3 regions of the Pseudomonas sp. NPDC089530 genome follow, and region 1 is predicted to be linked to each of the others. Evidence: predicted binding sites of a transcription regulator. Region 1 holds the regulator's gene; each other region holds the start of a gene.
What was found. Region 1 encodes FliA, which starts transcription of late flagellar genes. Its sites were predicted from a motif close to CTAAAGTTTNNNNNNNNNNNGCCGNTAA; they were not measured.

Region 1 (9,042 bases):
GCTGGGCCACGGCGGCGGGTGCTGGGGCCGCAGCAGCGGTTGCGCTGCCGACCGCCGCCGCAGCGCCCGGCGCTTCGGAGAACTTGCCCTTGCCATGCAGCTCGTCGAGCAGGGATTCGAATTCCTGGTCGGTGATCAGGTCGCTACCGGCGGCCGCCGCGCTTGGCGCAGCCGGCGGTACCGCCGCGGCCACCGCGGACTCCAGCGCATCGACCGCAAAGTTGCCTTTGCCGTGCAACTGGTCCAGCAGGTCTTCGAATTCGTCGTCGGTGATTTCGTCGCTGGCCGCGGCCTTTTCCGCCGCAGGCGCGGCGGCCGAAGGCGCCACCGCATCCGCTGCGAACTGGCCCTTGCCATGCAACTGATCGAGCAGCGACTCGAACTCGTCATCGGTAATTTCGTCGCTGGCCGCTTCGCCTTCGGCTACGGGTGCAGCGGCCGGGGCCTGGGCCTCGGTCTTGGCGGCATTGAGCGAATCGAGCAACTGCTCGAACTCGCTGTCGGTGATATCGCCCGATTCGCTTTCAGCGACCGGCTCAGCCACCGGCTCGGCGGCCATTTCGACTTCGGCCGCCGGCTCGGCGACCTCCTCGGCTCCGGCAGGCTCGGCCAGACGGGCCAGGGCAGCCAGCAGTTCCGGGGTGGCGGCGGTAATCTCGGTACGCTCGCGGACCTGGCCGAACATGCCGTTCACCGCGTCTAGCGCTTCGAGCACCACGTCCATCAGTTCCGCGTCGACGCGACGCTCACCCTTGCGCAGGATGTCGAAAACGTTTTCGGCGATGTGGCAGCACTCCACCAGCTCGTTGAGCTGGAGGAAGCCGGCGCCCCCTTTTACAGTGTGAAAACCGCGAAAAATTGCGTTGAGCAGGTCCGCATCGTCTGGCCGGCTTTCCAGCTCGACCAGTTGTTCGGACAGTTGCTCTAGAATCTCGCCGGCCTCAACCAGAAAATCCTGAAGGATCTCTTCATCGGCGCCGAAGCTCATGTATGGGTGCTCCTAGAATCCAAGGCTGGAAAGCAAATCGTCGACATCGTCCTGACCGGATACAACGTCTTCACGTTTATCGGCATGAATCTGCGGACCTTCACCCTTGGCCAGATGTTTTTGCGGATCTTTTTCAGCGAGGATCGCCGCGCGGTCATGTTCGATACCGGCAAAACGATCGACCTGACTGGCCATCAGGACCAGTTTGAGCAGATTGCTCTCGACTTCGGTGACCAACTGGGTCACGCGCTTGATCACCTGACCGGTCAGGTCCTGGTAGTCCTGCGCCAACAGAATGTCGTTGAGGTTGCTCGAGACCGCGCGCGTTTCCTGCTCGCTACGGGTCAGGAAACCATCCACGCGGCGGGCCAGATCGCGGAACTCTTCCGCGCCCAGTTCGCGGCGCATGAAACGTCCCCAGTCGGCGCTCAGGGCCTGGGCTTCGCTGCTCAGGCCGTTGACCAACGGGGTGGCGCTCTCTACCAGGTCCATGGTGCGGTTGGCCGCGGCCTCGGTCAGCCTGACCACATAGGACAGGCGCTCGGTGGCATCCGTGATCTGTGAAACTTCCTCGGCTTGCGGCATATGCGGGTCAATCTGAAAATTGACGATGGCGCTATGCAGCTCGCGGGTGAGCTTGCCGACTTCCCGGTACAGGCCGCGGTCACGGGTCTGGTTGAGCTCATGGATCAGTTGCACTGCTTCGCCGAACTTGCCCTTTTCAAGGCTGTCGACCAGTTCCACTGCATGTTTTTTCAGGGTCGATTCAAAATCGCCCAATGAAGATTCGTTGTGCTCCATAGCTCCCCCCGTGGCGGAATGGTTCCACGCATCAACCAATGCGTTCGAAGATCTTCTCGATCTTCTCTTTCAACGCCTGGGCCGTGAAGGGCTTGACCACGTAGCCGTTTACTCCGGCCTGGGCCGCTTCGATGATCTGTTCGCGCTTGGCTTCAGCGGTCACCATGAGTACCGGCAGGTGCTTGAGTTTTTCATCGGCGCGCACGTGGCGCAGCAGATCGATACCGGTCATGCCAGGCATGTTCCAGTCCGTTACCAGAAAGTCGATGCTCCCACTGTTGAGAACCGGAATGGCGGTGGTGCCATCGTCGGCCTCGACCGTGTTGGTGAACCCCAGGTCACGCAACAGGTTCTTGATGATCCGCCGCATCGTTGAGAAGTCATCAACGATGAGGATTTTCATGTTCTTGTCCAATTCGACCTCCAAGCAGTCTTAAACGCGTCCAGCACCTGGACGCGCCATTCAATCAATCAGGCAGAGCACTCAACGACTGCATGGAATACACGCCGCAAGACCGACAACCTCGTGCCAGTCTCGTCCGCAGTGTCCCCACACTGCCTGTCAGCGCGCTCGCCACTCCCCCAAACGCCCCCGCAAACGGGCCGCGCACTGGCTGTGTAACTGGCTGACCCGCGATTCGCTGACCCCCAGGACCTCACCGATTTCCTTGAGATTCAGCTCTTCGTCGTAGTACAGCGCCAAGACCAGTCGCTCACGCTCCGGCAAATTGGCAATCGCATCCGCCAGCGCAGCCTGGAAACGTTCGTCCTCCAGGTCGCGCGACGGCTCGAGATGAGCACTCGCGCCATCCTCATGCAGCCCTTCATGCTCGCCGTCCTGCAACAGGTCGTCGAAGCTGAACAGGCGACTGCCCAAGGTGTCGTTCAAAATCCCGTAATAATCATCGAGACTCAATTGAAGTTCGGCCGCAACTTCATGATCTTTAGCGTCGCGACCGGTTTTAGCTTCAATTGCGCGGATCGCGTCACTCACCATCCGGGTATTGCGATGCACCGAACGCGGCGCCCAGTCACCTTTACGCACCTCGTCGAGCATCGCCCCACGGATACGGATACCCGCGTAGGTCTCGAAACTCGCGCCCTTGCTCGCGTCGTACTTGGTCGACACTTCGAGCAGGCCGATCATCCCGGCCTGGATCAGGTCCTCGACCTGGACGCTGGCCGGCAAGCGCGCCAGCAGGTGATAGGCAATACGCTTGACCAGCGGCGCATAGCGCTCGATCAGTTCGTACTGGCTGTCACGTGCCGACTTGCGGTAAAGATTGAAGCCGCTGGCGCTCATAGCACCGGTCCCGCTGTTTGATGCACGAGTCGCTCGACGAAAAATTCCAGATGCCCACGTGGGTTGGCCGGCAATGGCCAGGTATCGACTTTCTGTGCAATGGCCTTGAAGGCCAGCGCGCACTTCGAACGGGGAAACGCCTCATAGACCGCACGCTGCTTTTGCACGGCCTTGCGCACGCATTCGTCGTAAGGCACGGCGCCGACGTATTGTAGAGCCACGTCCAGGAAGCGATCAGTGACCTTGGTCAACTTGGCGAACAGGTTGCGACCTTCCTGGGGGCTCTGCGCCATGTTGGCGAGCACGCGGAAGCGGTTCATGCCGTAATCGCGATTGAGCAGCTTGATCAGCGCGTAGGCATCGGTGATCGAGGTCGGCTCGTCGCAGACCACCAGCAGCACTTCCTGGGCGGCGCGGACAAAACTGACTACCGAGTCACCGATACCCGCAGCGGTGTCGATCACCAGTACGTCGAGGTTGTCGCCGATATCGCTGAAGGCCTGGATCAGACCGGCATGCTGCGCCGGGCTCAGGTGCACCATGCTCTGGGTGCCGGACGCCGCCGGCACGATACGGATGCCGCCCGGCCCCTGCAGCAGCACGTCGCGCAGCTCGCAGCGGCCTTCGATGACATCGGCAAGGGTCCGTTTGGGCGTCAGACCCAGCAGGACGTCGACGTTCGCCAGCCCCAGGTCGGCGTCCAGCAGCATGACGCGCCGACCGAGCTCCGCTAGGGCCAGGGACAAGTTCACTGACACGTTAGTCTTGCCGACGCCACCTTTGCCGCCGGTCACCGCGATCACCTGTACGGGATGCATGCTGCCCATGTTCTTTCTTTACCTTGTCTTACTTAGACGGGGCCACATAACTGGCTGCGCGTTCACCAACGGAACAATGCCTGGCAGACCATCGATGTAGGTACATTGCAATCTTTTCATGAATCCCTCAGCCCACCCGTTTGGCCGGGTTGTGGTAGAGGTCAGCGAACATGTCGGCCATGGCTTCTTCGCTGGGTTCTTCCTGCATCTGCACGCTCACCGCACGACTGACCAGCTGGTGCCGGCGCGGCAAGTGCAGATCGTCTGGAATCCGTGGGCCATCGGTCAGATAGGCAACGGGGAGTTCGTGACTGATCGCCAGGCTCAGCACCTCACCAAGGCTGGCGGTTTCATCCAGTTTAGTCAGGATGCAGCCGGCCAGCCCGCAACGCTTGTAGCTGTGGTATGCGGCGGTTAGAACCTGTTTCTGGCTGGTGGTTGCCAAGACCAGATAATTTTTTGCGCGGATCCCGCGACCGGCCAGGCTTTCCAGCTGCATGCGCAGGGCCGGGTCGCTGGCTTGCAGACCGGCAGTATCGATCAGCACCACGCGCTTGCGCAGCAGCGGATCGAGGGCCTGGGCCAGGGACTGGCCCGGGTCGACATGGGTCACCGAGACATTGAGGATGCGGCCCAGGGTCTTGAGCTGCTCCTGGGCGCCGATGCGGTAGCTGTCCATGCTCACCAGCGCGATGTTCTGTGCGCCGTACTTGAGAACGTAGCGGGCCGCCAGCTTGGCCAGGGTGGTGGTCTTGCCCATGCCGGCGGGGCCGACCATGGCGATCACACCGCCCTCTTCCAGCGGCTCGGCTTCCGGGATCACGATCATCCGCGCCAGGTGGGCCAGCAGCATGCGCCAGGCCTGGCGAGGCTCGTCGATGTCCGTGATCAGCGCCAGCAGGTCGCGGGCCAGCGGACCGGACAGGCCGATACGCTGCAGGCGCCGCCAGAGGTTGGCCTGCTCGGGCCGGCTGCCTTGCAACTGGCTCCAGGCCAGGGAACCGAGCTGGACTTCCAGCAGCTCGCGCAGGCCATTGAGTTCGAAACGCATCGAGTCGAATGCCCGCGGATCGACGGCGGCCGGCGCGGCGACGACCGGGGCCGGACGCTGCGGCTCACTGAAGGTGGGTTCGATCAGCGGCTCGGCGGCGGTCAGCGGCAGGCCGGCGAACAGCTGGCGATTGGTGTTGGCATTGGTGTCGCCATCGCCACGCAGGCTCAGCTCGGCCTGGGCGGTGACGATGCGCGATTGAGTCTTGCGCAGCTCGTCCTCGAGCTCCATGTTCGGCACCCGGGGCGCCAGGGCCGACAGCTTGTAATCCAGGGCAGCCGTCAGTTCGACACCGCCGGCGATGCGGCGGTTGCCAATGATGGCGGCGTCGGCGCCCAGCTCATCACGAACCAGCTTCATGGCCTGACGCATATCGGCGGCGAAAAAACGCTTAACTTGCATAACCCACTACCTCAGCCGTTGGGCCCTACTGTCGCAACGATGGTCACTTGCTTGTTGTCGGGAATTTCCTGATAGGCCAACACGTGCAAGCCCGGGACCGCCAGGCGCCCGAAGCGCGAGAGCATCGCGCGAACCGGACCGGCTACCAGCAGAATCACCGGTTGACCTTGCATTTCCTGGCGCTGCGCGGCTTCGATCAACGAACGCTGCAGCTTCTCAGCCATGCTTGGCTCCAGCAGAACGCCCTCTTCCGAGCCTTGTCCTGCCTTCTGCAGACTATTGAGCAAGATTTGTTCCAACCTTGGTTCCAAGGTGATCACAGGCAGCTCAGACTCAGTCCCTACAATGCTTTGCACGATGGCGCGCGACAATCCGACGCGCACGGTCGCCACCAGAGCGGCAGTATCTTGACTCTTGGCGGCATTGTTCGCGATGGCTTCGGCGATGCTGCGGATATCCCGCACCGGCACCTGTTCGGCCAGCAGCGCCTGCAGCACCTTGAGCAACTGGGACAGGGAGAGAACGCCCGGCACCAGCTCTTCCGCCAGCTTTGGCGAGCCCTTGGCCAGCAATTGCAGGAGCTGCTGGACTTCTTCGTGGCCGATCAGCTCGCTGGAGTGCTTGTACAGAATCTGGTTGAGGTGGGTGGCGACCACAGTACTGGCGTCGACCACGGTGTAACCCAGCGACTGCGCCTGGGCGCGCTGGCTGATCTCGATCCAGACCGCCTCCAGGCCGAAGGCCGGATCTTTGGCGGTGATGCCATTGAGCGAGCCGTAGACCTGCCCCGGGTTGATCGCCAGTTCGCGATCCGGGTAGATCTCGGCCTCGGCCAGGATCACCCCCATCAGGGTCAGCCGGTAGGCGCTCGGCGCCAGGTCGAGGTTGTCGCGAATGTGCACGGTCGGCATGAGGAAGCCCAGGTCCTGGGACAGCTTCTTGCGCACGCCCTTGATCCGTGCCAGCAATTGCCCGCCCTGGTTGCGGTCCACCAGGGGAATCAGGCGGTAGCCGACTTCCAGGCCGATCATGTCGATCTGGGTCACGTCGTCCCAACCCAGCTCCTTGGTTTCCAGGGCCCGGGCCGGCGAAGGCAGCAGGTCCTGCTGGCGCTGGACCTCTTCCAGGGCGCGGGCCTTGACCACGTTCTGACGCTTCCAGAACAGGTACGCCGCGCCGGCCGCCAGGGCCGCCATGCTCAGGAAGGAAAAGTGCGGCATGCCCGGCACCAGGCCCATCACCGCCATCAGGCCGGCAGCGACGGCCAGGGCCCGGGGCGAGGCGAACATCTGCCGGTTGATCTGCTTGCCCATGTCCTCGGAACCGGAGGCACGGGTCACCATGATCGCGGCCGCGGTAGACAGCAGCAGCGACGGCAATTGCGCCACCAAACCGTCACCGATGGTCAGCAGCGCGTACACCCGGCCGGCATCGCCGAAGGACATGTTGTGCTGGAAGATACCGACCGCCATACCGCCGATCAGGTTGATGAACAGGATCAGCAGGCCGGCAATGGCGTCGCCGCGGACGAACTTGCTGGCACCGTCCATGGAGCCGTAGAACTCGGCCTCCTGGGCCACTTCCTGGCGCCGCGCCTTGGCCTGGGCCTGATCGATCAGGCCGGCGTTGAGGTCGGCGTCGATGGCCATCTGCTTGCCCGGCATCGCATCGAGGGTGAAGCGCGCGCTCACCTCGGAGATACGCCCGGCACCCTTGGTCACCACCACGAAGTTGATGATCATCAGGATCGCGAACACCACGATACCGACCACATAGTTACCGCCGATCACCACTTCGCCGAAGGCCTGGATCACCTTGCCCGCGGCGGCGTGGCCGTCCTGGCCGTGGAGCATCACCACCCGCGTGGACGCCACGTTCAGCGCCAGGCGCAACAGGGTCGCCACCAGCAGGATGGTGGGGAATACCGCAAAATCCAGAGGCCGCAAGGCGTACACGCAAACCAGCAGCACGACGATCGACAGCGCGATGTTGAAGGTGAAGAACACGTCCAGCAGGAACGGCGGCACCGGCAGCATCATCATGGCCAGCATGACCAGCAGCAACAGCGGCACACCCAGGTTCCCCCGACTGAGTTCAGTCAGGTTAGTGCGAGCCGTGCTGATTAACTGAGAGCGATCCACCGGTATTCCCCGTTCCCTAAAGCAAACTTTTGACGCCTGGAAGCGGCGCAGGGCGGGTATTGCAAGAAGCTTTCCAACTTTGGCCCGATGCTCGAACTGATTTATGGCGTTGCGCCATCAACCACTGCAAAAGTCACGTTCAGCGCCATCGCGAGCCAGCTCGAGCCGTGCAGGATCATCGACCCTGCACAACTCGAGAAACTCAGGAATCGCGGCGCAGATCCGGCGGAATCGGCAGATCCTTGAGGGGCTCGGGGCGCTTGCCCTTGCCGGCCTGGTGCTGGCGAATCTGATAGACGTAGGCCAGCACCTGGGCCACCGCCAGATAGAGCCCGCCAGGAATTTCCTGCTCCAGCTCGGTGGAGTGGTAGATCGAACGCGCCAGCGCCGGCGACTCCAGCAACAGCACCTCGTTGGCCACCGCGATCTCGCGAATCTTCAGCGCCAGGAAATCAGTGCCCTTGGCCAGCAATACCGGTGCCCCGCCCTTCTCGGCGTCGTACTTGAGCGCCACCGCATAGTGGGTCGGGTTGGTGATGACCACATCCGCCTCGGGGATCGCCGCCATCATCCGTCGCTGCGACATCTCGCGCTGGGTCTGGCGAATACGCTGTTTGACCTCGGGCCGCCCCTCCTGGTCCTTGTGCTCGTCCCGCACTTCCTGCTTGGTCATCAACAGTTTCTTGTAGCTCTGGTACAGCTGTACCGGCACGTCCACCGCCGCGATCAGGATCAGCCCGCAGGCCATCCACAAGGTACTCCAGGCCACCAGCCGGACACTGTGGGCGATGGCCCGCTCCAAGGGCTCATGGGCGATCTGCAGAAAGTCGTCGATATCCGAAGACAGCACCGACAGCGCGACGAAGAGCACCACCACGAACTTGGCGAAGGCCTTGACCAGCTCGATCAGCGAGGTCGGGGAAGCCATACGCTTCATCCCGCTGAGGGGGTTCATGCGACTGAACTTGGGCGCCATGCTCTTGGTGGAGAACAGCCAGCCACCCAGGGAAATGGGACCGATCAGCGCCGCCAGCACCAGGGGAATCAGGATCGGCATCGCGGCAAGGATCGCGATCTTGCCCGAATGCAGCAGGTACAAGCCCATGGCGCCAGGGCTGAGCAGCATTTCCCGCGGCAGGGAGAAGTTCAGGCGCATGATTTCCAGCAGGTCCTGCGCCACCCCCGCACCGTAGATCAGCAGGCCGGCGGCGCCGATCATGGTGATCGCCAGGGTGTTGAGCTCCTTGGAGCGGGCAATCTCCCCCTTTTCCCGGGAGTCCTTCTTGCGTTTCTCCGTGGGGTCTTCTGTCTTGTCCTGACCGCTCTCGCTCTCAGCCATGCTTTATCGAGCCTGTGCCAGATCGCGTAGCAGCTGCAGGGCCTCGACGGCCAGCGGCTGGTACTGGTTGAGAATGTCCCCCAGGCTGACCCAGAAAATCACCAGGCCCAGCACCAGGGTCATCGGAAAACCGATGGAGAAGATGTTCAATTGCGGCGCCGCGCGGGTCATCACACCAAAGGCGATGTTCACCACCAGC
Region 2 (11,443 bases), on a different contig from region 1:
AATCGACGCGCAGCAGCTACCGGAATGACTTTTATCTACCGCCCATGATTGCGATGTAGTCCTGGGTCCAGCGGCTGTAAGGCACGAACTTGCCGCCCTCGGCCTGCGGGGTTTTCCAGAAGGCGATCTTGTCGAACTGGTCGAAGCCGTTGGTCTTGCAGCCTTCGGCGCCCAGCAGTTCGCTTTCCTTGCAGGCCGCTGGTACCGCCGGCAGCGAACCGAACCAGGCGGCGACGTCACCCTGGACCTTGGGCTTGAGCGACCAGTCCATCCACTTGTAGGCGCAGTTGGGGTGCTTGGCCTCGCTGTGCAGCATGGTGGTGTCGGCCCAGCCGGTGGCCCCTTCCTTGGGAATGGTCGAGGCGATCGGTTGTTTCTCGTTGATCAGGCCGTTGACCTGATACGGCCAGGAACTGGCGGCCACCACGCCTTCGTTCTTGAAGTCGCTCATCTGCACTGTGGTGTCGTGCCAGTAGCGGTGGATCAGCGGCTGCTGGGCGCGCAGCAGGTCGAGCACCGCCTTGTACTGGGCCTCGGTCAGTTCGTAGGGGTTCTTGATCCCCAGCTCCGGCTTGGCGCTCTTGAGGTACAGCGCGGCGTCGGCGATGTAGATCGGCCCGTCGTAGGCCTGCACGCGGCCCTTGTTGGGCTTGCCGTCCGGCAGGTTCTGCGGATCGAACAGCACGCCCCAGCTGGTGGGGGCCTGGGTGAAGACCTTGGTGTTGTACATCAGCACGTTCGGACCCCACTGGTAGGGGGTGCCGTAGACCTGCTTGTTGACCACGTACCAGGGCGCGTCCTTGAGACGCGGGTCGAGGCCGCTCCAGTTGGGGATCAGCGCGGTGTTGATCGGCTGCACGCGCTTGCCGACGATCAGCCGCAGGGAGGCATCGCCGGACGCGGTGACCAGGTCGTAACCACCCTTGGCCATCAGGCTGACCATCTCGTCGGAGGTGGCCGCGGTCTTGACGTTGACCTTGCACCCGGTCTCCTTCTCGAAACCGGTCACCCAGTCGTAATTCTTGTCGCTCTCGCCACGTTCGATGTAGCCGGGCCAGGCCACGATATCCAGCTGACCCTCGCCAGCACCGACGGCCTTGAGCGGTTCGGCGGCTTGAATACTGGCGCTGGCCAGCAGTGCGGTGGTGATTGCACTGAGCAGTGCGGTCTTGTGCACGAACATGGGAAAACCCTCTTCTTCAAATTATGGTCGGGGCAGTCGAACGTGGTGGAGCGCGCCTTGGGGGCTTGTTATTAGCTTAGGCCCTGTACGAAAAGTGGCTGGGGTGGCCGTACCGAGCCCATTGCCGTCATTCCAGATCGTTGCCGTGGCGCGCCATGATGTGCCGCACCACGCTGTAGTCCTGCAGGGAATCGCTGGACAGGTCCTTGCCATAGCCGGAGCGCTTGAGGCCGCCGTGGGGCATTTCGCTGACCAGCATGAAATGGCTGTTGATCCAGGTGCAGCCGTATTGCAGGCGGGCCGCCACCTGCATCGCCTTGTCCAGGTTGCGGGTCCAGACCGATGAGGCCAGGCCGTATTCCGAGTCGTTGGCCCAATCCACTGCCTGGGCCAGTTCGTCGAAGCGGGTGACGGTGACCACCGGTCCGAACACCTCGCGCTGGACGATTTCGTCCTGTTGCCGGCAGCCGGCCAGCAGGGTCGGCTGGTAATAGAAGCCGGCGCCCGAATGCACCGCCGCGCCGGTCACCCGTTCGATGTGCGGCTGGCCCAGGGCGCGCTCGACGAAGCTGGCCACGCGGTCGCGCTGGCGGGGGCTGATCAGCGGGCCGATCTCGTTGTCGGCATCGCGCTTGCCGGCGAACCGCAGGCTGCCGACGGCGGCGCCCAGCTCGGCCACCAGGCGGTCATGGATCCCGGCCTGGGCATAGATCCGGCAGGCCGCGGTGCAATCCTGCCCGGCGTTGTAATAGCCATAGGTGCGCACGCCTTCGACCACGGCCTGCAGATCGGCATCGTCGCAGACAATCACCGGGGCCTTGCCGCCCAGTTCCAGGTGCGTGCGTTTCAGGGTTTTGGAGGCGGCCTGGAGGATCTTCTGGCCGGTGACGATATCGCCGGTCAGCGACACCATGCGCACTTTGGGATGGCTCACCAGGTGGCTGCCGACGCCCTCGCCACCGCCGCAGACAATGTTCAGCACGCCACGGGGCAGCAGTTCGGCCAGGGCCGGCGCCAGGGCCAGGATCGACAGCGGCGTGTGCTCGGACGGCTTGAACACCAGGGTGTTGCCGGCGGCCAGGGCCGGGGCGATTTTCCAGGCGGCCATCATGATCGGGTAATTCCACGGCGCGATGGACGCCACCACACCGAGCGGGTCGCGCCGCACCATGCTGGTGTAGCCCGGCAGGTATTCGCCGGCGAGCTGGCCGGTCTGGCAGCGCACGGCGCCAGCAAAGAAACGGAACACGTCGACGGTGGCGCTGAGGTCATCCTGGCGCGCCAGGTGCAGCGGCTTGCCGCAGTTCAGGGATTCCAGGCGGGCCAAGTGCTCGGCCTGCTTCTCCACCGTGTCGGCAATCGCCAGGAGGATGTGCGCCCGCTGCTGGGGCGTGGTCCGTGACCAGCCGGCAAAGGCCCGGTGGGCGGCGAGGATCGCGCTTTCCACCTGTTCGGTGCTGGCTTCGGCGATCCGGGTCAGCACTTCGCCGGTGGCCGGGTTGAGGATGGGTTCGGCAACACCCTGGCCGGCAACCAGTTCGCCGTCGATCAGCAACGCGGTGGGCATCGGAGTCTGCGCGCCAGCCATGTTCCGGGTTCTCTTTTCTTGTATGGCCATGGGGCTCCCCTGTGACGCAAGCCCGGCCTTCTGCATAGGAATGGCAAGAGACTAGTAGGGGGGCTTGCGCTCGACAAATACCAAATACTGAATGCAGCGTTCGATTAAATAGATGGCTTGCGCCCACCGTGGGGCTGTTCGCGAGCCACGGTGAGGAACGGGTCCACCAGCGCCGGCCGGGCCGTGCCGCGGCGCCAGGCCAGGCCGACATCGAGGGTCTGGCTCAGGTCGGCGATGGGCCTGGCTTCGATGATGTCGCCCTCCAGCGACCAGGGGCGGTAAGTCATGTCCGGCTGGATCGAGACCCCGAGCCCGGCCGCCACCAGGCTGCGCACCGCTTCGGTGGAAGCGGTGCGCAGGGTGACGTGGGGTTGCAGGCCGGCGCCGGACCACAGGCGCTGGGCGTTGCGGTCCATTTCATCGACGTTGAGCTGGATCAGCGGCTCGCGGGCGACGTCCGCCAGGTTGATGCTGTCGCGTTCCAGCAGCGGATGCCGGGCGGGCAGCCACAGGCGATGCGGGGAGTGGGTCAGCACTTCGGTCTGCAGGGCGTGGCGGTCCTCGAGGTTGGAGAGGATCAGCACCCCGACGTCGATCTCGCCGCTCACCAGCAAATGTTCGATGTAGGGGCGTTCGTCCTCCATCACGCGGATGCCCACATTGGGGTAGGCACGCTGGAAGCGGGTGAGCAGGTCGGCCAGGTAATACCCGGCGACCAGGCTGGTGACGCCGACGGTCAACTGGCCGGCTACCGGGTCGGTGCTCTGTTGCAGGCTGCGCTTGGCATTGTCGACGGTGGCCAGGATCAGGTGCGCCTGGCGCAGGAACTGGTGGCCCTGGTGGGTCAGGGTCATGCCCTTGGCATGGCGGTTGAACAGGCTGACGCCGATTTCCTGCTCGAGCTGCTGGATCGCCAGGGTCAGGGTCGACTGGGAAATGAACACCGCCTGGGCGGCAGCCGAGATCGAGCCGGTCTCGGCTACGGCGATGAAGTGTCGGATCTGGCGCAAGGTCATCATGGGCAATCACCGGGCAGGCATTTTTATCGATTTTTGCGAGTGTATATCGCTTTAATCGAAGGGCTGTCCATGGCCCCGGCTGCCCCTGGCGAAGCAACATCTGGAAGCACACTCGGGCCCAGAAAGAGGGCACTTCGCTCTAGGCTGATGGCCTTATCGATTCGGTGAACTCAAGTTTCTGGAGGTTGGGATGAACACCCGTGGATTGCTCGATCAATTACTCAAGTCCGGGCAGGAGCTGTTGCAGAACAAGGCCGGGGCGCAGCCGAACAAGGCCCCCGGCGCCGACAAGGGCGCACTGGGCAGCTTGCTCGGTGGCGGCTCCGGCAATCTGGGCAGCCTGTTGTCCGGTGCCGGAGGTGGCGCCCTGGCCGCCGGGGCCATGGGCTTGCTGCTGGGCAATAAAAAGGCCCGCAGTTTCGGTGGCAAGGCGCTGGCCTACGGCGGCCTGGCGGCACTCGGGGTGATCGCCTACAAGGCCTACGGCAACTGGCAGGCGCAGCAGGCCGGTGCGCCAAAGGCCGAGCCGCAGACCCTCGACCGGCTGCCTGCGCAACAGGTCGAGCAGCATAGCCAGGCGATCCTCAAGGCGCTGGTCGCCGCGGCCAAGGCCGATGGCCATATCGATGAGCGCGAGCGCGCCTTGATCGAAGGCGAATTCACCCGCCTGGACAACGATCAGGCGTTGCAGCACTGGTTGCACGCCGAGCTCAACAAACCCCTGGACCCGGCGGATGTGGCGCGGGCCGCCGGCACCCCGGAAATGGCCGCTGAAATGTACGTCGCCAGCGTGATGCTGGTGGACGAGGAAAACTTCATGGAAAAGGCCTACCTGGAGGAGCTGGCGCGGCAGCTCAAGCTGGAGCCGGGGTTGAAGCTCGAGCTGGAAAAGCAGGTGCGACAGGCCAGCCTCTGACGCCTGCCGGGCGTGCGTGGGACAGCGCTCCGCACGCCCCCGTGGATGGCTGAAGTAGCGTCCGTTTCTGCCGGAATGTCACTGGCGGCGCTCGACTCACCTGGCGGAAAGTAGCCGTCCAGAGCAGGCGCTGCATTTCGCTCCGGGTGAGACGTGGTGCGCAACACACTGATTAAGGATGGCACGCCCTCGGCTATACTCCCCACCATTTGAATGGCCCCGAGGACTGACTGTGAAGAACTGGACGTTGCGCCAACGCATTTTGGCGAGCTTTGCGGTGATTATCACCATCATGCTGTTGATGGTCGTGGCCTCTTACTCCCGTCTGCTGAAGATCGAAGCCGGTGAAGAACGCATGCGTTCCGACGCCATCCCGGGGGTCTATTTCAGCTCGATGATCCGCGGTTCGTGGGTCGACAGTTATCTGCGCATCCAGGAAATCATTGGCATGAAAGTCGGCAAGGGTGTCAGTGCCGAGGATGAGGCCGACTTCAAGAACTTCGAGCAACGCCTGCAGAAATACATGGCTAGCTACAAGGAAACCCTGCGCAGCGAGGCAGACCTACGGGAGTTCGACGAATTCGAAAAACACCATCAGGATCTTCTCAAGGCCCAGGCCATGGTTCTGGAGCTGCATCGGCGCAACCAGGCCGCCGAGGCTGTCCGCGTGTTCCATGAGCAGTTGACCCCGACCTGGATTGCCGGGCGGATGAAGCTCAACGACATCATCGACGAGAACAAAGGCGTAGCCGACTCGGCCGCGGCGCAGATCGATGACGCGGTGCTCGCCGCCAAGATCAGCATGGGCGTTTCCCTGCTGGTGGCGATCCTGGCGGCGGCCCTGTGCGGCCTGCTGCTGATGCGCGCGATCATGGCGCCGATGAACCGCATCGTGAATATTCTCGACATCATGCGCAGCGGCGACCTGACCAACCGCCTGAACCTGGAGCGCAAGGACGAATTCGGCGCCGTGGAAACCGGCTTCAACGACATGATGACCGAACTCAACTCCCTGGTGTCCCAGGCGCAGCGCTCCTCGGTCCAGGTCACCACCTCGGTCACCGAGATTGCCGCCACCTCCAAGCAGCAACAGGCGACGGCCACCGAAACCGCGGCGACCACCACCGAAATTGGCGCTACCTCCCGGGAAATCGCCGCGACTTCCCGGGATCTGGTGCGCACCATGACCGAAGTCTCCACCGCCGCCGACCAGGCCTCGGTGCTGGCCGGTTCCGGCCAGCAGGGCCTGGCGCGGATGGAAGACACCATGCACTCGGTGATGGGCGCGGCCGACCTGGTCAACGCCAAACTGGCGATCCTCAACGAGAAGGCCGGCAACATCAACCAGGTGGTGGTGACCATCGTCAAGGTCGCCGACCAGACCAACCTGCTGTCGCTCAACGCCGCGATCGAGGCCGAGAAGGCCGGCGAATACGGCCGCGGTTTCGCCGTGGTGGCCACCGAAGTGCGGCGCCTGGCGGACCAGACCGCGGTCGCCACCTACGACATCGAGCAGATGGTGCGCGAGATCCAGTCGGCGGTCTCGGCCGGGGTCATGGGCATGGACAAGTTCTCCGAGGAAGTGCGCCGCGGCATGGCCGAAGTGCAGCAGGTCGGCGAGCAACTGTCGCAAATCATCCATCAGGTCCAGGCGCTGGCGCCGCGGGTCTTGATGGTCAACGAAGGCATGCAGGCCCAGGCCACTGGCGCCGAACAGATCAACCACGCCCTGGTGCAGTTGGGCGACGCCAGCAGCCAGACCGTCGAGTCGCTGCGCCAGGCCAGTTTCGCCATCGATGAACTGAGCCAGGTGGCGGTGGGGCTGCGCAGCGGCGTCTCGCGTTTCAAAGTCTGATGAACGAGCTCGCAGCGACACGCGGCGCAGGGACGGTGACGAAAAACGCGCTGTTCCTGGTGTTTCGCATCGGTACCGAACGTTATGCCTTGCAGGCCGTCGAGGTGGCCGAAGTATTGCCGCGCCTGCAACTCAAGCCGATTCCCCGGGCCCCGGCCTGGGTGGCCGGGGTCTTCGCCCATCGCGGCAGCGTGGTGCCGGTGATCGACCTCTGCGCCCTGACCTTTGGCGAGCCGGCCCGGCAACGCACCAGCACCCGCCTGGTGCTGGTCCACTACCGCCAGCAGGCCGAGCAGCCCGCGCGGTTGCTGGGGCTGATCCTGGAGCAGGCCACCGACACCCTGCGTTGCGACCCGCAGGACTTCAAGGCTTATGGCCTGGATAACCGCCATGCGCCGTATCTGGGACCGGTCTACGAAGATGCCCAGGGCCTGTTGCAGTGGGTGCGGGTCGACGACCTGCTGGATGCCCAGGTGCGGGCCTTGCTGTTTCCCTCGCCACCGCTGGATCTGGCGCTGCTCGGGGAGTCGTCATGAGCGGCGACCAGCGATTTTTCGATTTCCTCAAGGAGCGCATCGGCCTGGACGTGGCCTCGGTGGGCCCGGCGATCATCGAGCGCGCGGTGCGCCAGCGCAGCCTCGCCCAGCAGGCGCCGAGCACCGACCATTACTGGCAGACTCTGCAGGGTTCGCCGGATGAACAGCAGGCGCTGATCGAGGCGGTAATCGTCCCGGAAACCTGGTTTTTCCGTTACCCGGAATCCTTCGCCACCCTGGCCAAGCTCGCCCTCGCGCGCCTGGCCGCCCTCAAGGGCATGCGCGCGTTGCGCATCCTCAGCCTGCCATGCTCCACCGGCGAGGAGCCGTACTCCATTGCCATGGCCTTGCTCGATGCCGGGCTGGCGCCCCATCAGTTCAAGGTCGATGGCTTCGATGTCAGCCCGCTGTCGGTCGAGCGGGCCAGGCAGGCGGTGTATGGCAAGAACTCCTTTCGGGGCCAGCACAGCGATTTTCGCGAGCGGCATTTCGCCGCCGATGATGAGCGCTACCGCCTCAGCGAGCGGGTCCGCGAGCAGGTGCGCTTGCAGGTCGGCAACCTCCTGGACCCGACCCTGCTGGTCAACGAGCCACCCTACGATTTCGTCTTCTGTCGCAACCTGCTGATCTATTTCGACCAGCCGACCCAGCGCCAGGTATTCGAAGTGCTCAAGCGCCTGACTCACGTCGAAGGGGTGCTGTTCATCGGCCCGGCCGAGGGCAGCCTGCTGGGGCGCCTGGGCATGCGTTCGATCGGCGTTGCCCAGTCCTTCGCCTTCAGCCGGGATAACGGACCCGAGCCCGCCCCGGCGCCGGCCTTCGTGCCGAGTGCGTTGCCGTTGCGCCAGCCGCTGCGCAGCGTCGCCCCGCCGGTGCGCAGCCGGCCGTTCGCCAGCGCGGTATCGACCCCGGCGATCAGCCCGATCCCGGCGTCGGCCAAGCCGGCCAGCGACGCCGCGACCCTGCTGGCCAGCATCGCGGCCCTGGCCAACGAAGGCAAAAGCGCCGAGGCCCGGATGGCGTGCGAGCATTACCTGGCGAACCATGAGCCGGTGGCGCAGGTGTTCTATTGGCTGGGGCTGCTCAGCGATGTGGCGGGCAGTGCCCTGGAGGCCCAGGGGTTCTATCGCAAGGCCTTGTACCTGGACCCGCAGCATGCCGAATCGCTGGTGCACCTGGCCGCCTTGCTGGCCTCCCAGGGGGATGCCGCCGGTGCCCGTCGATTGCAGGAGCGCGCGGCCCGTAGCGGCCGCGCCGCAGACAGTGAGCGTAAATCATGAGCGGTGCTGTTTCGTTGAACGTGACCCACGAAGATGCCCAGGCCATCGACGATTGCTGGAACCGGATCGGTATCCACGGCGACAAGAGTTGCCCGTTGCTGGCCGCGCATGTGCATTGCCGCAACTGCTCGGTGTATTCCGCGGCGGCCACCCGCTTGCTCGACCGTTATGCGTTGCAGCAGGAACACCACGAACAAGCGGTGGCGGCCGAGGCCGACACGGATATCGTCACCCGCTCGATCTTGATGTTCCGCCTGGGGGAGGAGTGGCTGGGCATTGCCATCCGCTGCCTGGTGGAGGTGGCGCCGCTGCAGGCGATCCATTCCCTGCCGCACCAGCGTTCGCGGGCTTTGCTGGGGGTGGCGAATGTGCGGGGCGCGCTGGTGGCCTGCCTGTCGCTGGTGGAACTGCTGGGGCTGGATGCCACCCAGACGGTTGCCGCGGGCGGGCGGGTCATGCCGCGCATGCTGATCATCGCCGCCCAGGGCGGTCCGGTGGTGGTGCCGGTGGACGAGGTGGAGGGCATCCATGCCATCGACGAGCGGACCCTGAATGCCGCGGTGGTTTCCGGTCAGCAGGCCAGCGCCAAGTACACCCGGGGCGTCCTGCAGTGGCGAGGGCGCAGCCTGCGTTGGCTGGATGAAGAACAGCTGCTGTCTGCCGTGACCCGGAGCCTGACATGACCCCCGATCAAATGCGCGACGCCTCGCTGCTCGAACTCTTCAGCCTGGAGGCCGAGGCCCAGACCCAGGTGCTCAGTGCCGGCCTGCTGGCGCTGGAGCGCAACCCGATCCAGGCCGAGCAGCTGGAAGCCTGCATGCGCGCGGCCCATTCGCTCAAGGGCGCGGCACGGATCGTCGGGATCGATGCCGGGGTCAGCGTGGCCCACGTGATGGAAGATTGCCTGGTCAGCGCCCAGGAAGGGCGGCTGTATCTGCAGCCGGAACATATCGACGCCCTGCTGCAAGGCACGGATTTCCTGATGCGTATCGCCACGCCGGGCAGCAGCCAGGTCGCCGAGCAGGACATCCAGGCCTATGTGGCGCTCATGGAGCAACTGAGCAGCTCGGCGGGCGTGGCGCCGGGCATTGTCCTGCCTCGGGTCGAACCGGGCCTGCCGCCGATGGCCGAGTTGCAACTGCAGGTCGCGCCCGTCGAACCCGAGCCGGAGCTTGTGCTCCCGCCATTCGAGATGCCGCAGGAAGCATCGCAGGAGGGCCAGCAGGAAGCGCCCGCGGCCGCCTACAAGGGCAAGAAACTGGCCGAAGGCGGTGAGCGGGTGTTGCGGGTCACGGCCGAACGCCTGAACAGCCTGCTCGATCTGTCGAGCAAGTCGCTGGTGGAAACCCAGCGCCTGAAGCCGTATCTGGCGACCTTGCAGCGCCTCAAGCGCATGCAGAGCAACGGCCTGCGGGCCCTGGAAAACCTCAATGGGCACCTCAAGGAGCAGGTGCTGGGCCTCGAGGCCCAGGAAGCCCTGGAGGATGCGCGGCGCCTGCTGGCCGAATCCCAGCAATTGCTGATCGAGAAAACCGCCGAACTGGATGAGTTCGGCTGGCAGGCCAGCCAGCGCGCCCAGGTGCTCTACGACACCGCTCTGGCCTGTCGCATGCGGCCGTTCGCCGATGTGTTGGTGGGCCAGGCGCGGATGGTCCGCGACCTGGGGCGCAGCCTGGGCAAGCAGGTGCGCCTGGAAGTCGAGGGCGAGAAGACCCAGGTCGATCGCGACGTCCTGGAAAAACTCGAGGCGCCGCTGACCCACCTGCTGCGCAACGCGGTCGATCACGGCATCGAGACGCCCGAGCAGCGGCTGCTGGCGGGCAAGCCGGTGGAAGGCCTGATTCGTTTGCGCGCCTCGCACCAGGCCGGGCTGCTGGTGCTGGAGCTCAGCGACGACGGCAACGGCGTCGACTTGGAACGGGTGCGCCAGAGCATTGTCGAACGCCAGCTGTCGCCGGCCGAGACCGCGGCCCAGCTGAGCGAGGAAGAACTGCTGACCTTCCTGTTCCTGCCGGGTTTCAGCCTGCGGGACAAGGTCACCGAGGTGTCCGGGCGCGGTGTCGGCCTGGACGCGGTGCAGCACATGGTACGCCAACTGCGCGGCGCGGTGCGGCTGGAGCAGGTGGCGGGGCAGGGCAGTTGCTTCCACCTCGAAGTGCCGCTGACCCTGTCGGTGGTGCGCAGCCTGGTGGTGGAGGTGGGCGAAGAGGCTTATGCCTTTCCGCTGGCGCATATCGAACGCATGTGCGACCTGGAGCCCGACGACATTGTCCAGCTCGAAGGACGCCAGCATTTCTGGCACGAAGGTCGCCATGTCGGGCTGGTCGCAGCCAGCCAGTTGTTGCACCGCCCGGCGGGGCAGAGCAACGAATCCACGCTCAAGGTCGTGGTGATCCGCGAGCGCGATGCGGTCTATGGCGTGGCGGTCGAGCGCTTCATTGGCGAACGGACCCTGGTGGTGCTGCCGCTGGACGAGCGCCTGGGCAAGGTCCAGGACATTTCCGCCGGGGCCTTGCTCGACGACGGCTCGGTAGTGTTGATCGTCGATGTCGAAGACATGCTGCGTTCGGTGGACAAGTTGCTCAATACCGGCCGCCTGGAGCGTATCGCGCGCCACAACCGGCATCAGGCCGAGACAGCGCGCAAGCGCATCCTGGTGGTCGACGACTCGCTTACCGTGCGGGAACTGCAACGCAAGCTGCTGCTTAACCGTGGTTACGACGTAGCGGTCGCCGTCGACGGCATGGATGGCTGGAACGCCCTGCGGTCGGAAGACTTCGACCTGCTGATCACTGACATCGATATGCCCCGAATGGATGGGATTGAATTGGTCACACTCCTGCGCCGTGACAATCGCCTGCAGTCGCTGCCGGTGATGGTGGTTTCCTACAAGGATCGCGAAGAGGACCGGCGCCGTGGACTGGATGCCGGAGCCGACTATTATCTAGCCAAAGCCAGTTTCCATGACGACGCCCTGCTGGATGCGGTGGTGGAACTGATTGGAGGAGCGCGGGCATGAAGATCGCGATCGTCAAT
Region 3 (11,443 bases), on a different contig from region 1:
TGGTCGTTGCCCTTGCCGGTGGCGCCGTGAGAAATGGCGTCGGCGCCGGTTTCGTTGGCGATTTCGATCAGGCGCTTGGCGATCAACGGACGAGCGATGGAGGTACCCAGCAGGTACTCACCTTCGTAGACGGTGTTGGCACGGAACATCGGGAATACGAAATCGCGAACGAACTCTTCGCGCAGGTCGTCGATATAGATCTCTTTAACGCCCATGGCTTGCGCCTTGGCACGTGCCGGTTCGACCTCTTCGCCCTGACCCAGGTCAGCGGTGAACGTCACCACTTCACAGTTATAAGTATCCTGCAGCCACTTGAGGATCACCGAAGTGTCCAGGCCGCCGGAATACGCCAGAACGACCTTGTTTACGTCCGCCATGCCATCACTCCACGGGGTTCTACGGAAAGCGGTCAATTCTACCGGTCAACGCGGATAATTTACAGAGGGGCGACAGCTTATGACGACGAAGCGACAGATTATGTCGAGCGGGCGACGACGACAGCCGTTTCAGGAAGTCGCCGCGGCGTTGGCGGAGGCGGCCGCCTGGGGAGCCGTTTTTTCCACGACCGGCACCCGCTCCAGTTGCACATTGACCCGACGGTTCTTCGCCCGGTTCGCAGCGTTGGTATTGGGCGCCAGCGGGTAACGTTCGCCGTGGAAACGCATCTCGATCTGCGACTCGGGAACGCCGTTGGCCTTGAAGAACTCCATCACCGCCAGCGCCCGGCGGCGTGACAGATCACGGTTGGCCAGGCGATTGCCGCTGTTGTCCGAGTGGCCGTCGAGCTGGATGTGATTGACCGTCGGATCGGCCTTGAGGAACTCGAGCATCACCTGCAGCTTAGCCTTGGCCTTGGCATCCAGATCGATGCCGCCCCCGGGGAAGCCCACCTCGGATTGCCTGACCTGATCGAAGTTCATCGGCAGCAGCTTGGCGACACAGCGCTGATAATCGCCATAGGCCTTGCTGAACTTGACCGGCAGCAGGCGTACTTCGGACACCCCACCCTCACGGGAATAGTGGCGGACCACCGGGCTGCGGCCATCCATCAACCCACCGATCAGTCGCCCGGCCTGCAGTTGCGAGCTGTTGAGCAGTACATCGCCGCTACCGAGCCGTACCGACCCCAGGTTGATATCGCCGCGCCCCGGTTGCCACGGCGCGGCGGCTGCGAGCAGCGTGGCCGAACCGCCAGCCAGCATCGGATTGAACGCCTTGAGGCGGAACGTCGCCTGCTCGCCGGCACGGCGCACGAACTCCCCGGCGCCGAAATCGGTGATCGGCTGGCTCAGACGGCACTCGAACTTATCGCCTTCGACCGTCCACTCAATGCTCTCCAGACGAGTCTGGAAAGTCAGTGCCATCGCGGGAAGGCTGGCAAACACACTGAGCAAGGCTAGATAACGCTGGCGCACGGGAGGCTCCACTGACTTGTACATCACGAAAATCGAAATGCCCGTTTACGGCATACCTTCGGGATATCGGAAGCTTTACGCAAAACTTGATAGCGAGTGCCTGCAAGAGTCTTTTCCGGTAGCATTCCCTGGAGTTTGACCCGCCTGGAACCCCCCCATGTCCGACCGCCTGACCCTGCTGCGTCCCGACGACTGGCATATTCATCTTCGCGATGGTGCCGTGTTGACCAATACTGTCGCGGATGTCGCGCGCACCTTTGGCCGCGCCATCATCATGCCTAACCTGGTACCTCCGGTGCGCAACGCCGCTGAAGCCGACGCCTATCGCCAGCGTATCCTCGCTGCGCGGCCGGCCAGCAGCCGCTTCGAACCGCTGATGGTGCTCTACCTCACCGATCGCACCCAGCCCGAAGAAATCCGCGCGGCCAAGGCCAGTGGTTTCGTTCACGCCGCCAAGCTCTACCCGGCCGGCGCGACCACCAACTCGGACTCGGGCGTCACCAGCATCGACAAGATCTTCCCGGCGCTGGAGGCCATGGCCGAAGTCGGCATGCCGCTGCTAGTCCACGGCGAAGTCACCCGTAGCGAAGTCGATGTGTTCGACCGCGAGAAGCAGTTCATCGACGAGCACATGCGCCGTGTCGTCGAGCGTTTCCCGACGCTCAAGGTGGTGTTCGAACACATCACCACCCGTGACGCCGTGCAATTCGTCAACGAGGCGACGGCCAACGTCGGCGCGACCATCACCGCCCACCACCTGCTGTACAACCGCAACCACATGCTGGTCGGCGGGATTCGTCCGCACTTCTATTGCCTGCCGATCCTCAAGCGCAACGTGCACCAGGAGGCGCTGCTCGAGGCCGCCACCAGCGGCAGCCAGAAGTTCTTCCTCGGCACCGACTCTGCGCCCCACGCCCAGCATGCCAAGGAAGCAGCCTGTGGCTGCGCCGGCTGCTACACCGCCTATGCCGCGATCGAGCTGTACGCCGAGGCCTTCGAACAGCGCAACGCGCTGGACAAGCTGGAAGCCTTCGCCAGCCTCAATGGCCCGCGCTTCTATGGCCTGCCTGCCAACACCGATCGCATCACCCTGGTTCGCGAAGAATGGACCGCCCCTGCCAGCCTGCCTTTCGGCGAGCTGAACGTCATCCCGCTGCGCGCCGGTGAAAAACTGCGCTGGCGCCTGCTGGAGGAATACGCGTGAGTGAAGACCATTACGACGACGAGCAGGACGGTCAAGGCGGTGGTGGCTCGCGTCATCCAATGGCAGCACGCTTTCGTGGTTACCTGCCGGTAGTCGTCGACGTTGAAACCGGTGGTTTCAACTCGGCCACCGACGCTCTGCTGGAGATTGCCGCGACCATCATCGGCATGGATGAAAAGGGTTTCGTGTTCCCCGAGCACACCCTGTTTTTCCGTGTTGAGCCTTTCGAAGGCGCCAACATCGAACCTGCGGCGCTGGAGTTCACCGGGATCAAGCTCGACCACCCGCTGCGCATGGCGGTCAGCGAAGAAACCGCGCTGAACGATATCTTCCGCAGCGTGCGCAAGGCCCTGAAGGCCAACGGTTGCAAGCGCGCGATTCTGGTCGGCCACAACAGCAGCTTCGACCTGGGCTTCCTCAACGCGGCTGTCGCGCGGCTGGACATGAAACGTAACCCGTTCCATCCGTTCTCCAGCTTCGACACCGCGACGCTCGCCGGCCTGGCTTACGGTCAAACCGTGCTGGCCAAGGCGTGCCAGGCCGCCGACATCGACTTCGATGGCCGTGAGGCGCATTCCGCACGCTATGACACCGAGAAAACCGCCGACCTGTTCTGCGGCATCGTCAATCGCTGGAAGGAAATGGGCGGCTGGGAAGACTTCAACGACTGATACCGTCACTGAGCCATCCGCGCATAAAAAAACCGGCCCTTGGGCCGGTTTTTTTATGCGTGAAGCGCGGCTTACAGCTTGCCGGCGTTCTCGCTCAGGTAAGCAGCAACGCCTTCTGGCGAAGCGGTCATGCCCTTGTCACCCTTCTTCCAGTTGGCTGGGCAAACTTCGCCGTGCTCTTCGTGGAACTGCAGAGCGTCGACCAGACGGATCAGCTCTTCCATGTTACGGCCCAGCGGCAGGTCGTTGACGATCTGCGAACGAACCACGCCTTTGTCGTCGATCAGGAATGCGCCGCGGAAAGCCACGCCGCCTTCGGACTCAACGTCGTAAGCCTTGGCGATGTCGTGCTTCATGTCGGCAGCCATGATGTACTGGACCTGACCGATGCCGCCGGCATTGATCGGAGTGTTGCGCCAGGCGTTGTGAGTGAAGTGCGAGTCGATCGAAACAGCGATCACTTCAACGTTGCGCGCCTTGAAGTCAGCCATGCGGTGGTCCAGGGCGATCAGCTCGGACGGGCAGACGAAGGTGAAGTCCAGTGGGTAGAAGAACACCAGGCCGTATTTGCCTTTGATGGCCGAGGACAGGGTGAAGCTGTCGACGATTTCGCCATTGCCGAGAACGGCTGGAACGGTGAAGTCAGGGGCTTGTTTGCCTACGAGTACGCTCATTGGATATCTCCTGGTGTGATCGGATGAAGATGAGACCCAGCCAGTCTGACGCCGCTAAGCGACAGCCCTGTGACTCGATCCCGCTTCGTAAGGACCGCACATCATACACTGCGTTTTTGAGCTGTCCTTAGTGGTTTTTCCGCCCCCTGGGGCCGGCATCAAAAAAACGCCGCTGCGAGGCAACTGGCCATCACCCTGGAAAAAACCGTTCGTCTGCCAGACACGAACCCGGCCAAAAGCCTGGGGAAACAACTTTGACAATCATTCTCGTTAACATTAAGATCCGGTGCATTGAGCCCTAACCAGCGACGGTTCTCACCTTATGTATGTCTGCCTCTGCACTGGCGTCACCGACGGACAAATCCGCGATGCAATCTACGACGGTTGCTGCAGCTATCGTGAAGTACGCCAGGCGACCGGCGTTGCCAGCCAATGCGGAAAATGCGCCTGCCTGGCCAAGCAGGTGGTTCGCGAAACCCTGACCGAACTGCAAAGCAGCCAGCCAGCGATTCCTTACCCCGTAGAATTTAATGTTGCGTAATTAGCGCCATTTAAAAGAGCCGGACTTCATGTCCGGCTTTTTTATGCCTGTAATTCAAGCGCTTAGCGTCAAAACGCAGAACACAAACATTCTTATTCCGATTAATTTTCATATATTATTCAACAACTTAGGTTTGACACTCATCACTGTGCGGCTCAAACTCTGCCCTATATACCGCTAATTACAGGGCAGGACCCCACCATGAAAGGCGACATCACAGTCATCCAGCATCTCAACAAAATCCTTGCCAATGAACTGGTCGCGATCAATCAGTATTTCCTGCATGCCCGCATGTACGAAGACTGGGGCCTGAACAAGCTGGGTAAGCACGAATACCATGAGTCCATCGACGAGATGAAGCATGCGGACAAGCTGATCAAGCGCATCCTCTTCCTCGAAGGCCTGCCAAACGTCCAGGACCTGGGCAAACTGCACATCGGCGAACACACCAAGGAAATGCTCGAGTGCGACCTGCGCATCGAGCGTACCGGCCACGCTGACCTGAAAGCCGCCATCGCCCATTGCGAGTCGGTCGGTGACTTCGGTAGCCGCGAGCTGCTGGAAGACATCCTGGAATCCGAAGAAGAACATATCGACTGGCTGGAAACCCAACTGGGCCTGATCGATAAAGTCGGCCTGGAAAACTACCTGCAATCGCAGATGGGCGACGAGTAACTTCCCCAGGTTTTCACCCCATGAAAAAGCCCCGCCTCTCTTACGAGGGCGGGGCTTTTTTATTGTGTGGATGAATCCACACAAGTTGCAGGAGCGAGCAGCTCGCTCCTGCAAGGCGAATCAGGCTTCGGTCTTGGCAGCGGCTTTTTCGGCAGCGGCCTTGATCAGGGTCTGCAACTCACCATTGGCGAACATCTCAGCCATGATGTCGCTGCCGCCGACCAGTTCACCAGCCACCCACAGTTGCGGGAAAGTCGGCCAGTTGGCGTATTTAGGCAGGTTGGCGCGGATTTCCGGGTTCTGCAGGATGTCCACGTAAGCGAACTTCTCGCCACAACCCATCACGGCCTGAGCGGCTTTCGCGGAGAAGCCGCACTGCGGGGCATTCGGCGAGCCTTTCATGTAAAGCAGAATGGTGTTGTTGGCAATCTGCTCTTTAATAGTTTCGATGATATCCATGGAGCACCTCGGCTGAACTTTCCGACGCAGTTGTCGGCACGGTGGCGCATTGTAACGGAAAGCCAAGCGCCATGCTCGGCCTCTCCGACAGACTTCTCAGGCCGCCTCCACCTTCACCGGCACCCCATTGAGCGCGGCATTACCCGATAGCTCATCCAGCTGACGCTCGTCGGTCAGGTCATTGGCACTCGACCCGGGCTGCGCCATGGCGATGCTCATTTGCACGCCCGGCCGCCCATGCCCCCAGCCATGGGGCAGACTGACCACGCCAGGCATCATCTCGCTGCTGGCCAGGACTTCCACCTCGATCGCCCCGACCCGCGAGCTGACCCGCACCCGCTGCCCGTCAGCCAGCCCACGCCGGCTCAGGTCATCGGGGTGCATCAGCAACTGGTGCCGCGGCTTGCCCTTCACCAGCCGATGGTAGTTGTGCATCCACGAATTGTTGCTGCGCACATGACGCCGCCCGATCATCACCAGTTCATCGGCCGCAGGAGCCTGCAACGCGGCAAAGCGCTTGAGGTCCGCCATGATCGCCGCGGGAGCCGCCTGCACCCGTCGGTTCTCGGTTTTCAGGCGCGCCGCCAGGTTGGGTTTGAGCGGCCCCAGGTCGATCCCGTGAGGATGGTCGGCCAGCGTCGCCACGGACAGGTTGAACCCGGACGCCTCGCCATACGACCCCGCGTGCAGCCCCCTGTCAATCATCTGCGCCGGGGCCACGGTCGGCTTGAGCTCCTTGCCGGTCCGCGCGGCGAAGGCCCTGGCCAGGCCGACGAAGATTTCCCAGTCATGCAGCGCCCCCTCCGGCTTGGGCAGGATCGCCCGGTTGAAGCGACTGACATTACGCACCGCGAACATATTGAAGGTGGTGTCGTAATGATCGTTCTCCAGGGCCGAGGTCGAGGGCAGGATCAGGTCCGCGTAACGCGTGGTTTCGTTGATGTACAGGTCGACGCTGACCATGAACTCCAGGCCATCCAGCGCCTGCTCCAGCTGCCGCCCATTGGGGGTGGACAACACCGGATTGCCGGCCACTGTGATCAGCGCCCGCACCTGCCCCTCCCCTTCGGTCAGCATCTCTTCGGCCAGGGCGGAGACCGGTAGCTCGCCGCCGTATTCGGGACGTCCGGATACCCGGCTTTGCCAGGCATTGAAATGCCCGCCCGCGGTCGCCGCCACCAGATCCACCGCCGGCTCGGTGCACAGGGCACCGCCGATCCGGTCCAGGTTGCCGGTCACCAGGTTGAGCAGTTGCACCAGCCAATGGCAGAGGGTGCCGAACGCCTGGGTGGAAACCCCCATGCGGCCGTAACACACCGCCTTATCCGCCGCGGCGAAGTCTCGCGCCAGTTGACGGATCTGCAGCGCCGGCACCGAACACAACGGGCTCATGGCTTCGGCGCTGAAACCGGAAATGGCTTGGCGCACCTCGGCCAGGCCATCCACCGGCAGATGGCTGTCGCGGGTCAGTCCTTCCTCGAAGATCGTCTGCAGCATGCCGAACAGCAGCGCGACATCGCCCCCCGGGCGGACGAACACATGCTGGTCGGCCATTGCCGCCGTCTCGCTGCGCCGGGGATCGACCACCACCACTTTGCCGCCTCGCGCCTGGATCGCCTTCAGGCGTTTCTCCACGTCGGGCACGGTCATGATGCTGCCGTTGGACGCCAGCGGATTGCCCCCCAGGATCAGCATGAAATCGGTGTGGTCGATATCCGGGATCGGCAATAGCAACCCGTGGCCGTACATCAGGTAGCTGCTCAGGTGCTGCGGCAGTTGGTCCACCGAGGTAGCGGAAAACCGGTTACGGGTTTTCAGCAGGCCGAGAAAATAATTGCTGTGGGTCATCAACCCATAGTTGTGCACGCTGGGGTTGCCCTGATAGACCGCCACCGCATTCTGGCCATGCCGCTCCTGGATCGCCGCCAGGCGCTCGGCCACCAGGCTGAAAGCCTCGTCCCACTCGATGGCCTGCCATTCGCCGCCGACCCTGCGCATGGGCTGGCGCAGCCGGTCCGGGTCGTTCTGGATGTCTTGCAGCGCCACGGCCTTGGGGCAGATATGGCCGCGACTGAAGCTGTCCTGCGCATCGCCCTTGATCGAGGTGATCTGCGGGGCGCCGCCGTCGACTTCAGTGGTTTCTATGGTCAAGCCACAGATGGCTTCACACAGGTGGCAGGCACGGTGATGGAGAGTCTTGGTCATGGCCAGTCTCTGTTTTGTTCGGGGCGGCCAGCGTCAGGCCGCGGGAACAAAACTATGGTGCCAGACCGGGGGCGGCGCTAGGGACGTTCGTCTTGTGAATCGCCGGGCATCAGGCCCGCCGATGGCTCAGTTGGAAGGAAGCCTGGGGGAATCGTCCTGACGGGTGATGGGCGTCATGCCATCCAGCGGGGCTTCGCCGTCCTGCGCGCCGCTGAACTCGGCGAGCAGCCGCCAGTGTTCGTCCAGATTGCCGCTGATGGTCATCATCCGATCGATCATCTGCCGCGCGGCGTTGCGCGTCACGCTGTCCTCGCTGCGCAGCAACTCGAAGGACATCGAGGTAATGGATGCAGTCAGGTCGGTCAGGGTGCGTGTGGTCAACCCCAACAGTGTCTTCAATTGCTGTTCTTTCGATTCCATGCCAAGCACTTCCCTGTTGCCGGTGCGCCTTTATAACCTCGGCACTTTGTCTTAGGAAATGTTTCAGGCCGAGATCTCTCGAATGCAGGCTCGCGCCGGCTATATATCTGATAGCGGCATGCGCCGCGGGGTTCGTTGCAAAGCGGCCGAGGCACAGTGTACAAATGGACTGTCCGGTCGCTTCCGACGGAACGTTTCCAGTGTGGATAGAGCGGGTTCCATGCGCCGCGGCACCGCTCGATCGGGTTCAGCCCTCCGCTTGAAACCGGGTGAAAACCCAGATACCAAGCCTACTATTGGTAAGACGCGACATTTAATTATAAGATCGCGCCTTCCCCTATTTCGTCGCCCCCGTGCGGCTTTCGCCGCAGGTCTCGCCCGTTTCTCGATAAAACAAGGCTTTGAGTATCTGCGGTCCGTTGCAAAAAGGTAGTTAATGATGAGCGCAAGGCACTTTCTCTCCCTGATGGATTGCACGCCCGAAGAGCTGGTCAGCGTGATTCGTCGAGGCATCGAGCTGAAGGACCTGCGTAATCGCGGCGTACTCTTCGAGCCTCTGAAAAACCGCGTTCTCGGGATGATTTTCGAGAAGTCCTCTACCCGCACCCGCCTGTCTTTCGAAGCCGGCATGATCCAGCTCGGCGGCCAGGCAATCTTCCTGTCGCCACGCGACACCCAGCTGGGTCGCGGCGAGCCGATCAGCGATTGCGCCATCGTCATGTCGCGCATGCTCGACGCGGTGATGATCCGTACCTTTGCCCACCGCACCCTGACCGAGTTCGCGGCCAATTCCCGGGTACCGGTGATCAACGGCCTGTCCGACGACCTGCACCCCTGCCAGTTGCTGGCCGATATGCAAACCTTCCTGGAACACCGCGGCTCGATCCAGGGCAAGACCGTGGCCTGGATCGGCGACGGCAACAATATGTGCAACAGTTATATAGAAGCGGCGATCCAGTTCGACTTCCAACTGCGCATCGCCTGCCCCGCGGGCTACGAGCCCAACCCTGAATTCGTCGCCCGGGCCGGCGACCGGGTGAGCATCGTGCGCGATCCGAAAGACGCGGTGATCGGCGCCCACCTGGTGAGCACCGACGTCTGGACCTCCATGGGCCAGGAAGACGAAACCGCCGAGCGCCTCAAGCTGTTCGCGCCGTTCCAGGTCAATCGCGCGCTACTCGACCTGGCCGCCGAGGACGTGCTGTTCATGCACTGCCTGCCCGCCCACCGTGGCGAGGAAATCAGCCTCGATCTGTTGGACGACCCACGCTCCGTGGCCTGGGACCAGGCTGAAAACCGCCTCCACGCACAAAAGGCCCTGCTCGAGTTCCTGGTCGAGCCGGCGTACCACCACGCATGAGCCAGCCATTACTGCTCAATCTGCGTAATCTCGCCTGCGGCTATCAGGACCAGCGGGTCGTGCAGAACCTCAACCTGCACCTCAACGCCGGCGATATCGGCTGCCTGCTCGGCTCCTCCGGTTGCGGCAAGACCACGACCCTGCGGGCGATTGCCGGTTTCGAACCGGTGCACGAAGGGGAGATCCAGCTGGCCGGCGAAACCATCTCCAGCGCCGGTTTCACCCTGGCGCCGGAGCGTCGGCGGATCGGCATGGTGTTCCAGGACTACGCGCTGTTCCCGCACCTGAGCGTGGCGGACAACATCGCCTTCGGCATCCGCAAGCATCCGCGCAAGGACCGGATCGTCGAAGAGCTGCTGGAGCTGGTCAACCTGAAGAACCTCGGCAAGCGCTTCCCCCACGAACTGTCCGGCGGCCAGCAACAGCGGGTCGCCCTGGCCCGGGCACTGGCACCGGAACCGCAGTTGCTGCTGCTCGACGAACCGTTCTCCAACCTCGACGGCGAACTGCGGCGCAAGCTCAGCCACGAGGTGCGCGACATCCTCAAGACGCGGGGCACCAGTGCGATCCTGGTTACCCACGACCAGGAAGAAGCCTTTGCCGTCAGCGATCACGTTGGGGTGTTCAAGGAAGGCCGCCTGGAGCAATGGGATACGCCGTACAACCTCTATCACGAACCGCTGACGCCGTTCGTGGCGAGCTTTATCGGCCAGGGCTATTTCATTCGCGGCCAGCTGGACAGCCCGGAGTCGGTGCAAACCGAACTGGGAGTGCTGCGCGGCAACCGGGCCTATACCTGGCCAGCCGGTGGCGCAGTGGATGTGCTGCTACGCCCGGACGACATCGTTTACGCCCCGGACAGCGCCCTCAAGGCGCGGATCGTCGGCAAGAGCTTCCAGGGTGCCTCGACCCTGTACCGCCTGCAGCTGCCGACCGGCAGCCAGCTGGAGTCGATCTTCCCCAGCCACGCCGATCATCAGGTCGGTGCCGACGTGGGAATCCGCGTCGCCGCCGAACACCTGGTGCTGTTCCAGGCCTCCGGCAGCACCGCCGCACAGCTGCCACAGATGGAATCGGGCGTTCGCCGCTACAGCAGCGCCCAATGATCGCAGCGGAGCCGGTTCGCCGGCTCCGCTGTCGCTACGCCTCCCGCCTCGCACCCTCTTCCACTCAGATGCTGAAACCTCGGACGAGGCCTTCTGCCACCCGCCGAATCAGTCGCGACCGATAGCGGCAAATTTCGCCTGGGTGTGCTCGGCCAGCACGCTGGCGGAGAGCTCGACCTCGAGCCCGCGCCGACCGGCGCTGACGAAGATGCTGGCAAAGGGTTGCGCACTGTCGTCGATAAAGGTGCGCAGGCGTTTTTTCTGCCCCAGCGGGCTGATCCCGCCCAACAGGTAGCCGGTTGCCCGCTGCGCGGCGGCCGGGTCGGCCATTTCGGCCTTTTTCACCCCCGCCGCATGGGCCAGGGCCTTGAGATCGAGACTTCCGACGACCGGCACCACCGCCACCAGCAACTCGCCCTTTTCACTGCTGGCCAACAGCGTCTTGAACACCTGTGCCGGGTCGAGGCCCAGCTTTTCCGCTGCTTCCAGGCCATAGGAGGCGGCTTTCGGGTCGTGTTCGTAACTGTGCACCCGATGTTCGGCGCGAACTTTTTTCAGCAGATCCAGTGCAGGGGTCATGGCAACTCCGTCGGCAGGAAAACGAATAAAGACAGTGCCGGGAATTCTAGGATATCCGCCAGCAAAAGGCTCTATTTCAAGGGCTATCCGCCCGGCCTGAACAGCCACCGAAACCAGGCCGGCTGCGGCCTTTG

Region 2: ACQKQA_RS26220 (methyl-accepting chemotaxis protein) is a predicted target of FliA. The motif match lies at 4,786-4,813, and genes of this name have one in related genera.
Region 3: ACQKQA_RS12340 (flagellar protein MotY) is a predicted target of FliA. The motif match lies at 1,479-1,506, and genes of this name have one in related genera.

Annotation. Positions count from the first base shown of each region.
Region 1 is NZ_JBNNVU010000069.1:19,296-28,337, reverse strand. It holds partial or broken gene ACQKQA_RS22195 (chemotaxis protein CheA) at 1-988, opposite strand, end outside; gene ACQKQA_RS22190 (protein phosphatase CheZ) at 1,001-1,789, opposite strand; gene ACQKQA_RS22185 (chemotaxis response regulator CheY) at 1,821-2,192, opposite strand; gene fliA (RNA polymerase sigma factor FliA) at 2,352-3,092, opposite strand; gene fleN (flagellar synthesis regulator FleN) at 3,089-3,919, opposite strand; gene flhF (flagellar biosynthesis protein FlhF) at 4,038-5,363, opposite strand; gene flhA (flagellar biosynthesis protein FlhA) at 5,375-7,504, opposite strand; gene flhB (flagellar biosynthesis protein FlhB) at 7,707-8,843, opposite strand; gene fliR (flagellar biosynthetic protein FliR) at 8,847-9,042, opposite strand, start outside.
Region 2 is NZ_JBNNVU010000104.1:3,682-15,124, reverse strand. It holds gene ydcS (putative ABC transporter substrate-binding protein YdcS) at 32-1,183, opposite strand; gene ACQKQA_RS26235 (gamma-aminobutyraldehyde dehydrogenase) at 1,311-2,801, opposite strand; gene ACQKQA_RS26230 (LysR family transcriptional regulator) at 2,906-3,820, opposite strand; gene ACQKQA_RS26225 (tellurite resistance TerB family protein) at 4,011-4,736, shown strand; gene ACQKQA_RS26220 (methyl-accepting chemotaxis protein) at 4,969-6,591, shown strand; gene ACQKQA_RS26215 (chemotaxis protein CheW) at 6,591-7,127, shown strand; gene ACQKQA_RS26210 (CheR family methyltransferase) at 7,124-8,407, shown strand; gene ACQKQA_RS26205 (chemotaxis protein CheW) at 8,404-9,090, shown strand; gene ACQKQA_RS26200 (hybrid sensor histidine kinase/response regulator) at 9,087-11,426, shown strand; gene ACQKQA_RS26195 (chemotaxis response regulator protein-glutamate methylesterase) at 11,423-11,443, shown strand, end outside.
Region 3 is NZ_JBNNVU010000025.1:220-11,662, forward strand. It holds partial or broken gene ACQKQA_RS12335 (argininosuccinate synthase domain-containing protein) at 1-377, opposite strand, end outside; gene ACQKQA_RS12340 (flagellar protein MotY) at 507-1,415, opposite strand; gene pyrC (dihydroorotase) at 1,573-2,619, shown strand; gene rnt (ribonuclease T) at 2,616-3,290, shown strand; gene ACQKQA_RS12355 (peroxiredoxin) at 3,362-3,964, opposite strand; gene ACQKQA_RS12360 (bacterioferritin-associated ferredoxin) at 4,287-4,505, shown strand; gene bfr (bacterioferritin) at 4,707-5,180, shown strand; gene grxD (Grx4 family monothiol glutaredoxin) at 5,301-5,639, opposite strand; gene ACQKQA_RS12375 (molybdopterin oxidoreductase family protein) at 5,736-7,844, opposite strand; gene ACQKQA_RS12380 (hypothetical protein) at 7,971-8,264, opposite strand; gene argF (ornithine carbamoyltransferase) at 8,704-9,624, shown strand; gene ACQKQA_RS12390 (ABC transporter ATP-binding protein) at 9,621-10,730, shown strand; gene ybaK (Cys-tRNA(Pro) deacylase) at 10,839-11,309, opposite strand.